2 linked regions of the Verrucosispora sp. NA02020 genome follow. The protein of the gene in region 2 binds, or shares a complex with, the protein of the main gene of each other region. Links are inferred from orthologs where the notes say so. Each region holds a gene or a part of one and is shown on either strand. Other genes may lie near its edges.

Region 1 (4,630 bases), 890 kb from region 2 along the record:
ACGTTGCGTGGGCACCGTGACCAGATCGTCCTGACCGGCGACGTGCCGTCGCCGGCCAACCCGCCGTCCGGCTGCAGGTTCCGTACCCGCTGCTGGAAGGCGCAGGACGTCTGTGCGGAAGAGGAGCCGCTGCTGCAGGTCAGGGACAAGTCCGGCCACCCGAGCGCCTGCCACTTCGCCGAGGTACGCGACGTGGTGCACGCGACGGAGTAGCCACACAGACGCCGTCGTGGCCGGTCATCCAAACCGGGAGCGGCGGTGAAGGTAGTGCCTCCTCAGTGATTCGGGGCGTCGGCCGTCACCAGCGGCCGGCGCCCCGGTCCGCGTTCGGACCACCGTGCCCGGACTGCGTGTCCGGGCCGCCACGGTCGGCCCGGCGCCTGCTCATGGGGACGGTCGAACCCTGACGCGCCTCGCCGACGGACCCGCTCGGTCACAGTGGGCCGCGACCGGCCCGCAGCAGCAGCAGCGCCAACTGGGTGCCGTCGGCACCGAGAGCGACCCGGAAGCGCTCCAGGATCTCCTGCTCGCGGGAGAGCACCAGCCGGGTGCCGCCGGAGGCCATCCGGGTCGCGCCGACCTCGCGGGACAGGGCGGCCCGTTCCTGCCACAGCTCGACGATCGTGCGGTCGATCTCGTCGATCCGTACCCGGATCTCGGCGATGCGGGCGGCGGCGCCCGGTTCCGCGGTCCCGGTCTTCGGGGTGTCCAGGCCGGGGCTGGTGCCGCCCTCCGCGCCGGTGCCGTTCGGGGTCGTGCCGGACTCGCCTGGGACGCCGTTCTGCTCCATCACGTCTGTCATCTTCGGGTACCTCTCACGGTGTGGTGCCCGGTGCCCGGATCCCGGGACGACAAAAGCCCCGGACTCCGAGAGCCCGGGGCTTTTCGTAGGTCTTGTCGATCAGGCGCGACCTACGGCTGCCGGACTCCCGGGGCCGTAGTAAAAGTAGAAGCGCTGGTCGAACACGCCGTCGAGTATGCCGCCGCAGCCGCCGCCGCGCAAGGAAACCGGTAAGGAAGGGACCCTTCCTATACACGAGGCGTGAGTAGGGGGCCCTTCCTTACACCGGGGGCGGCGCGGGGCGGGGATGTCGGGGCGGCGGCATAGACTCGCCCTGCGATGCATCCTCTCTTCGACATCCCCGCGTCCCCGTCCGCGCCCGAGCCCGACCGGGCGTTGCCGCCGCGTCGGCCGGCTCCCGGCCGCCTCGACCCCGCCGATCTGGTGGAGGGCCTCAACGGCCCCCAGCGGGACGCGGTCACCCACGCCGGTTCACCGCTGTTGATCGTCGCCGGTGCCGGTTCCGGCAAGACCCGGGTTCTGACCCACCGGATCGCATACCTGCTCGCCGCGCGGGACGTGCATCCCGGAGAGATCATTGCGATCACCTTCACCAACAAGGCCGCCGGTGAGATGAAGGAGCGGGTGACCGCCCTGGTCGGTCCGCGCGCCCGGATGATGTGGGTGTCCACGTTCCACTCCGCCTGCGTCCGGATCCTGCGTGCCGAGCACGCGCACGCCGGGCTCAAGTCCACCTTCTCGATCTACGACGCCGACGACTCCCGCCGGTTGATGCAGATGGTCACCCGCGAGCTCGACCTGGACCCGAAGCGCTATCCGGCGCGGGGTCTGGCGGCCCAGGTCTCCAACCTCAAGAACGAGCTGGTCGACCCGGAGACCTTCGCGGGCCGGGCGTCGGGGCCGAACGAACGGGCGCTGGCCGAGGCGTACACGCTGTACCAGCGACGGCTGCGAGAGGCGCACGCGCTCGACTTCGACGACCTGATCATGACCACGGTGCACCTGCTCCAGTCGCACCCGCACGTGGCCGAGACCTACCGCCGTCGGTTCCGCCACGTGCTGGTCGACGAGTACCAGGACACCAACCACGCGCAGTACGTGCTGATCAAGGAACTGGTCGCCGGCACCGAAGGGCTGGCTCCGGCGGAGCTGTGCGTGGTCGGTGACGCGGACCAGTCGATCTACGCCTTCCGGGGCGCGACGATCCGCAACATCCTGGAGTTCGAACGCGACTTCGGTGACGCCCGCACCATCCTGCTGGAGCAGAACTACCGCTCCACCCAGACCATCCTGAACGCGGCCAACGCGGTGATCGACCGCAACACCTCCCGCAAGCCGAAGCGGCTGTGGAGCGATGCCGGGGCGGGCGAGCAGATCGTCGGGTACGTCGCCGACACCGAGCACGCCGAGGCGGACTGGGTGGGTCGGGAGATCGACCGGCTGGTCGACGCCGACGAGGCCAGGCCGGGCGACGTGGCGGTCTTCTACCGCACCAACGCGCAGTCCCGCGTCTTCGAGGAGGTGTTCATCCGGGTCGGCCTGCCGTACAAGGTCGTCGGCGGGGTGCGCTTCTACGAGCGCAAGGAGGTCCGCGACGCGCTCGCCTACCTGCGCGCGGTGGTCAACGACGACGACACGGTGAGTCTGCGCCGGATCCTGAACACGCCCCGGCGGGGCATCGGTGACCGGGCCGAGGCGTGCGTGGAGGCACTGTCCAGCCGGGACCGCATCTCGTTCGGTGCGGCGCTGCGTCGGGCCAAGGACGCGCCGGGCATCTCCACCCGCGCCGCCAACGGCATCGCCGACTTCGTGGCACTGCTCGACTCCGCCCGGGAGGTGGCTGTTGACGGCACCCCGGAGGAGGTGCTGGAGGCGGTGCTGACCCGCTCGGGCTACCTGAGCGAGCTGGAGGAGAGCCTGGACCCGCAGGACGCGGGCCGGGTGGACAACCTCCAGGAGCTCGTCAGCGTCGCCCGGGAGTACACCGAACGGATCGAGGCGACCGGCGCGGAGGGGGAGCGGGCCACGCTGGCCGGCTTCCTGGAGCAGGTGGCCCTGGTGGCCGACGCCGACCAGATCCCTTCGGACGATCCCGAGCACCAGGGCGTGGTCACGCTGATGACCCTGCACACCGCCAAGGGGCTGGAGTTCCCGGTGGTCTTCCTGACCGGCCTGGAGGACGGTGTCTTCCCGCACCTGCGCTCGCTGGGCGACACCCGTGAGCTGGAGGAGGAGCGGCGGCTGGCGTACGTGGGCATCACCCGCGCCCGGCAGCGCCTCTTCCTGTCCCGGGCGGTGACCCGGTCGGCGTGGGGGCAGCCGGCGTACAACCCGCCGTCGCGGTTCCTGGAGGAGTTGCCGACCGAGTTGGTCCGTTGGGAACGCACGGAGGGGTCGTACACCTCCTGGGGTGGCGGTGGCGGCGGCGTGGGTGGTCGCGCGGACCGGGTGGGCGGCGGCTTCACCGGGGGTACGCCCCGCGCGGTCCAGCTGGCCCGCAAGCTCGGCGTGGACGGCAGCCGGCTGGCCACCGCGAGCGAGCTGCCCCAGGGCCCCAAGGTCTCCGCCGGGGACCGGGTCAACCACCAGCGGTACGGACTCGGCCGGGTGGTGACCGTGGAGGGCCATGGTCCGGGTGCCCGCGCGCAGATCGACTTTGGCGACCAGACGTTGTGGCTGGTGCTGCGGCACGCCCCGATCGAGAAGATCTGACGGACCGGTGCACCGGCCCGGGTGGGACCGGTGCACCGGGCGATCAGGTCAGCACGCCACGTCGATGCCGCGGGCGCGCAGGAACGGCGCCGGGTCGATCTGGTTCCACATCTGACCCTGGTGTACCTCGAAGTGCAGGTGCGGCCCGGTGGAGTCGCCGGTGGAGCCCTCCAGTCCGATGGTCTGGCCGGTGCTGACCTTCGCACCCACGTTCACCCGGGTGGTGCTCAGGTGGGCGTAGTGGGTGAGGTAGCCGTTGCCGTGGTCGATGACGACCGAGATGCCGTACCCGTCACCGACGTCGCCGGCCTTCGTGACGGTGCCCTTGGAGGCGGCCCGCACCGGTGTGCCGGCGGGCAGTGCGAAGTCGATGCCGGCGTGCAGTGTGCCCCACCGGGGGCCGTAGCACGAGGTGACGGCGGCGCCGGCCATCGGGATGACCCAGTCGGGCTTCGACGCGGTGCTCGTGGTGGTCTTCGGAGCGGCCTTGCTGGCCCTGGTCGCCGTCGGGCGGGGTTTCGCGGTCGGGCTCGCGCTGGGTGTCCTGGTCGGGCTCGCCGTCGGGGTCGGTGTCGGGCTCTCCGGCGTGGCCGGGGCGACCGACTCGCGGGCCGAGCGGTCGGCGCGGTCGGCGGCCTCCGCGCGGGCGGCGGCTTCGGCGCGGGCCTGCGCGTCGAGTGAGACGGGGCTCGGGGTGGGGCTGTCGTCGAGATTGGTCACGACGACACCACCGAGTCCGAGTCCCAGCACGGCGACCGCGCCGACGGCCAGCCGACGGCCGCGCCGGCCGATCCGGCGGCGGTGCCGGGCGGGAGCGTGGGAGAGCGTGCGGTTCGGGGTGGAGCTGTCGTCCTGCACGGAGCGGACCTCACTGGATCGAGGGGTACGTGACCTGGAAATCCTGGTGTCGGTCGGGTGCGTGTCGGGTACCGGGGTTCGGCGGGTGGATGGTGGCGGCGGGACGGCCGCCCGGTTCTGTCCCCGGTTGCCACCGGATGACCGGGTCGGTGCGTCGGCTGTGGTGTGCGCTCCGCCACAAAGCAGCCTGTGGCCTGGGACACTTTGCGTTCGGGCCGCGCACGCAAAACCGCCCGGATCGATCGATCCGGGCGGTCA
Region 2 (4,529 bases):
GGCCGGTCGAGGGCCAGGTCGAAGACCAGGCCCAGCAGCGGGTCGAGGCTCCGGTCGGCGCAGAGCCGCCAGTCGTCGCCCGGGGGCATCAACGGCGGCATGGCGGGGGTCGACATGGCCTCCGGGTCGGGGCGGACCACGGCCACGGTGGGGGTGGCCTGGACCAGTCCGCGCAGCGGGCCGGCGCCGGGACCGCTGACGTCGAGGTAGACCAGCCGGCGGGCCCAGTCGACCCAGCCGAGCAGATCGGTGCGGCCGGCGGTGCCGCTCACCGTGAGGTGCAGTCCGGCACGGACGTCCCGGTAGTTGACGACCCGCATGGCGGCCAACCGGTCCCGCTCGGCGGCCGTGAGCTCACGGGCGGGCGGTGCGGCGGGCGCCCAGTTCACCAGGGTCGCGACCAGGGTGACGGCGGAGGCGGCGGCGGTCAGGGCGAGCGCGGCCAGAACGACGCGGCGACGCCGGGCGGCGACCTGTCGGGAGTGCCCGGCCGCCGGGGTCGTCCCGGCGAGGTCGTCGTCCTCGGCCGGGTTGCCGGCCGTCGGGTCGAGCATGCCGTGCGCCACGGCCGCCCGTCGGACGCCGGGGCGCGGTCGGGGTGCTGCGGCGGCCGGGTCGGTCCCGGACAGACCGAGGATCTCCGGTGGGGTGAGGCCGGCGCGGTGCCGGCGGGCACCGGCGCGGCGGCGGTTGCCCCGTCCGGCGGGGGCGTCCGTCGAGCGGTCGGGCGGGACGCGGATGCCATCGCTGCGTTCGGGCGGGGGGTGGGCGTCGGCCGGGTCGCCGGGTCGCTCGGGGCCGGTGTCGTCGGAGGCCGGTCGTGAGGTGTCCGTCACGGGAGGATGAACGGGCCGGACCGGGTCGGGGTGACGAGGTGGCGGTGCCGGCCGGGTCCTGGTGTGTAGGTGGCGCTCGCGGCGGCCGGTCTGCGCGTTCGGCGCGACCACGTCGGGCGCGCACGCCGGGCATGCCGGGTGCTGCGGCCTTCGGTGCCGGGGGCGGCGTGGCCTGTGGGGCCCGCCACCGGCCCGGTCGGCCGCCGCGAGCGGCCTACGGAAAAAGCGTAGCCGGGTGAGAAGAACCACACAATGCGAATATCGAAGCCGATCAGGTGCCGCCCGTAGTCGCGGCGGAGTGTCGGTCCCCGGGCGTACGGTTGACGTCATGGCGCTCGACATTCCCCGGCTCGACGGCCGTTTCCAGGTCGTCAGTGATTTCCAGCCGGCCGGTGACCAGCCGGCGGCGATCGACGACCTGGAGCGACGCGTCCGCCGAGGCGACCGGCACACGGTGCTGCTCGGCGCGACCGGCACCGGCAAGAGCGCCACGACCGCCTGGCTGGTCGAGCGGCTGCAACGGCCCACGCTGGTGCTGGCGCCCAACAAGACGCTCTGCGCCCAGCTGGCCAAGGAGTTCAGCGAGCTGCTGCCGGACAACGCGGTGGAGTACTTCGTCTCGTATTACGACTACTACCAGCCCGAGGCGTACATCCCGCAGACCGACACGTACATCGAGAAGGACTCCTCGATCAACGAGGAGGTCGAGCGGCTGCGGCACTCGGCCACCATGTCGCTGCTCACCCGGCGCGACGTGGTGGTGGTGGCGACCGTCTCGGCGATCTACGGCCTGGGCACCCCGGAGGAATACCTGGACCGTGCGGTGCGGGTCGCCGTCGGCCAGGAGCTCGACCGGGACCAGTTGCTGCGCCGACTGGTCGACATCCAGTACACCCGCAACGACATGGCCTTCCAGCGGGGCACGTTCCGGGTCCGGGGCGACACGTTGGAGATCATTCCGGCGTACGAGGAACTCGCCGTCCGCATCGAGCTCTTCGGCGACGAGGTGGAGAAGCTCTACTACCTCAACCCGCTCACCGGGGACGTGGTGCGCGAGGTCGACCATCTGCTGATCTTCCCGGCGACGCACTACGCGGCCGGGCCGGAGCGGATGGAGCGGGCGGTCCGCGACATCGAGGCCGAGTTGGGCGAGCGCCTGGCCGAGTTGGATCGGCAGGGCAAGCTGCTGGAGGCGCAGCGGCTGCGGATGCGCACCACGTACGACATCGAGATGATGCGGCAGGTCGGCTTCTGCTCCGGCATCGAGAACTACTCGATGCACATCGACGGGCGGTTGCCCGGCAGCCCGCCGCACTGCCTGCTCGACTACTTCCCCGACGACTTCCTCACCGTCGTCGACGAGTCGCACGTGACGATCCCGCAGATCGGCGGGATGTTCGAGGGTGACGCCTCGCGCAAGCGGATGCTGATCGACCACGGGTTCCGGCTGCCCAGCGCCGCCGACAACCGCCCGCTGCGCTTCGACGAGTTCCTGGAGCGGGTCGGCCAGATGGTCTTCCTGTCGGCCACCCCGGGGCCGTGGGAGTTGGAGCACGCCCAGGGCGAGTACGTCGAGCAGGTGATCCGCCCGACCGGCCTGGTGGACCCGGAGGTCGTGGTCAAGCCCACCAAGGGCCAGATCGACGACCTGATGCACGAGATCAAGCTGCGCACCGAGCGTGACGAGCGGGTCCTGGTCACCACGTTGACCAAGAAGATGGCCGAGGACCTGTCGGACTACCTGCTGGAGAACGGCATCCGGGTGCGGTATCTGCACTCCGAGGTGGACACGTTGCGCCGGGTCGAGTTGCTGCGTGAGTTGCGTCGGGGTGACTACGACGTGCTGGTCGGCATCAACCTGCTGCGCGAGGGGCTGGACCTGCCCGAGGTGTCGTTGGTGGCGATCCTGGACGCGGACAAGGAGGGCTTCCTGCGCAGTGGTCGGTCGTTGATCCAGACCATCGGTCGCGCGGCCCGTAACGTCTCCGGCCAGGTGCACATGTACGCCGACAAGATCACTCCGTCGATGGCGGCCGCGATCGAGGAGACCGATCGGCGCCGGGCCAAGCAGATCGCGCACAACGAGGCGCACGGGATCAGTCCCGAGCCGCTGCGCAAGAAGATCCACGACATTCTCGACGACATCTACCGCGAGGCGGAGGACACCGAGGCGACCCGGGTCGGTGGTGCGGTGCGCCAGTTGTCGCGGGGCAAGGCGCCGGTCAAGGAGACCCGTAGCCGGGCTCGGGGAGGTGCGGCCACCCCGGCCCGCGAGGGCATGGCGCGGGCCGAGTTGGCGCAGCTCATCCAGGAGCTCAACGACCAGATGCTGGCCGCCGCGCGCGAGTTGCAGTTCGAGTTGGCCGCCCGGATCCGCGACGAGGTCGCCGACCTCAAGAAGGAGTTGCGGGGAATGGACGCCGCCGGGGTGTCGTGATGGCCCGGGGCGGGTGTGGTGGCGCGTGGCGATATCGGTTCGTTGCATAGCGCGAGCAAGGTATTGCCGTGCGTGACTGTCCTGCGTACTCTCCGACGGTGGGGAGGCCGGGATGCCGTTGTCAGCAAGTCCTGTCATCCGCAGGGTTCGGCTCGGCGCGGAGTTGCGCCAGCTGCGCCGCGGGGAGTCACTCACCTTGGAGCAGGTCTGTGGCCAGCTCGGGTGGGCGTCCACGTCCAAGTTGTCCCGCATCGAGCTGGGTCAGAGTCGGCCGGACCTGGCCGACGTGCTGGATCTGCTCGACGTCTACCAGGTGCCGCCACCGCAGCGCGAGGCGTTGATCGTCATCGCCCGGGACGCGGCGGCCGGTCGCGGCTGGTCCCGGGCGCTGGGTGAGATGGGGGAGCGGCAACGCGCGTACGCGGAGCTGGAGGCGGGCGCGGCGGGCATCGTCGAGTACCAACCGGCCGTGCTGCCCGGGTTGGTGCAGACCCCGGCGTACGCCCGGCTGCGGCTGGCGGCTGCGGCGCTGATCGGTCCCGAGCTGGACCTGGAGGCCGAGGTGCGGGCTCGCGGGCTGCGGCAGCAGGTGCTGCGCCGGGCCGATCCGCCGCACTACACGGCGCTACTGGACGAGCGGGTCTGCGCCCTCGGCGGCATGCCGGTGGACGTCTGGCGGGAGCAGCTGTGGCACCTGGTGGCGCTGACCGAGCTGCCGCACGTCACCATCCGGCTGGTGCCCGGCGACGTCCCGTCCCACGACGGTGTGCATCCGTTGGCGGGCTTCTCGTGGTACGTCTTTCCCGATCCGGCGGATCCGCGCACGGTGATGGTGGAGACGCTCACCACCGACCTGCGGCTGGTCGCCGAGGCCGACATCGCCCGCTACGAACGGATGGTCGAGTGGCTGTCGGCGGTGGCGCTGCCGGCCACCGAGACCGCGGCGGTGCTGGCCCGGCAGGCCGAGCGACCGGAGATCCCCCGGCCCGCCGACCCCGTCGAGGACGCCGTGCGGGCTCCCGTCGAGGAGGTCCCGGCCGCAGAGCGCGACGCGGAGCGGCTCGCCGGCTGACGTTCGCCGGTCCGGGTCGGACGCGGACGCCGGACGCGATTAGTCGGGTGGGGACGCGCGGCCGGCGGGCCCGGCGCGCCCCCGAGCCCGTCGGGACCGCCGACCGCGCGTCGCGGGCACGATAGACGAGGGGTACGACACTTTTCGGTCCCGCGCCGGGCCGGGACGGCGTCCTCAGGCGGGT

The links. Proteins that work in one complex are often made in the same cells at the same time.
Region 1: the proteins of uvrB (region 2) and pcrA are in contact, whole or in part, in a crystal structure (PDB 7EGT), measured with the Thermus thermophilus proteins. The link is inferred for Verrucosispora sp. NA02020 from one-to-one orthologs. Residues at the interface, in WP_096411307.1 of Thermus thermophilus: Glu23, Leu25, Arg26, Asp27, Gly28, Glu29, Arg30, Phe31, Arg55, Glu326, Asp327, Phe328, Glu379, Ser382, Gln383, His398, Gly400, Arg401; in WP_096412145.1 of Thermus thermophilus: His654, Arg656, Phe657, Gln666, Asp668, Glu669, Lys680, Arg681, Leu682, Ser683, Lys685, Tyr686, Ala687.

The regions. Positions count from the first base shown.
Region 1 is NZ_CP054923.1:6,245,155-6,249,784, reverse strand. Bases 802-3,817 are described here. They hold pcrA (DNA helicase PcrA), read left to right. Parts: upstream 802-1,120; coding sequence 1,121-3,514; downstream 3,515-3,817. Other genes in these bases: HUT12_RS27840 (M23 family metallopeptidase), read right to left, coding at 3,563-3,817; HUT12_RS27850 (chorismate mutase), read right to left, coding at 802-802. In the rest of the region: HUT12_RS27855 (ABC transporter ATP-binding protein), read left to right, coding at 1-213; more of HUT12_RS27850, read right to left, coding at 434-801; more of HUT12_RS27840, read right to left, coding at 3,818-4,372. UniProt on the Escherichia coli protein: A helicase with DNA-dependent ATPase activity. Unwinds DNA duplexes with 3'-5' polarity. Translocates on single-stranded DNA with 3'-5' polarity. Initiates unwinding more efficiently from a nicked substrate than double-stranded DNA.
Region 2 is NZ_CP054923.1:5,359,210-5,363,738, reverse strand. What follows is about bases 804-3,718. They hold uvrB (excinuclease ABC subunit UvrB), read left to right. Parts: upstream 804-1,164; coding sequence 1,165-3,273; downstream 3,274-3,718. Other genes in these bases: HUT12_RS23810 (helix-turn-helix transcriptional regulator), read left to right, coding at 3,386-3,718; HUT12_RS33255 (hypothetical protein), read right to left, coding at 804-836. Also shown: more of HUT12_RS33255, read right to left, coding at 1-803; more of HUT12_RS23810, read left to right, coding at 3,719-4,345; HUT12_RS23805 (antibiotic biosynthesis monooxygenase), read right to left, coding at 4,520-4,529. UniProt on the Escherichia coli protein: The UvrABC repair system catalyzes the recognition and processing of DNA lesions. A damage recognition complex composed of 2 UvrA and 2 UvrB subunits scans DNA for abnormalities.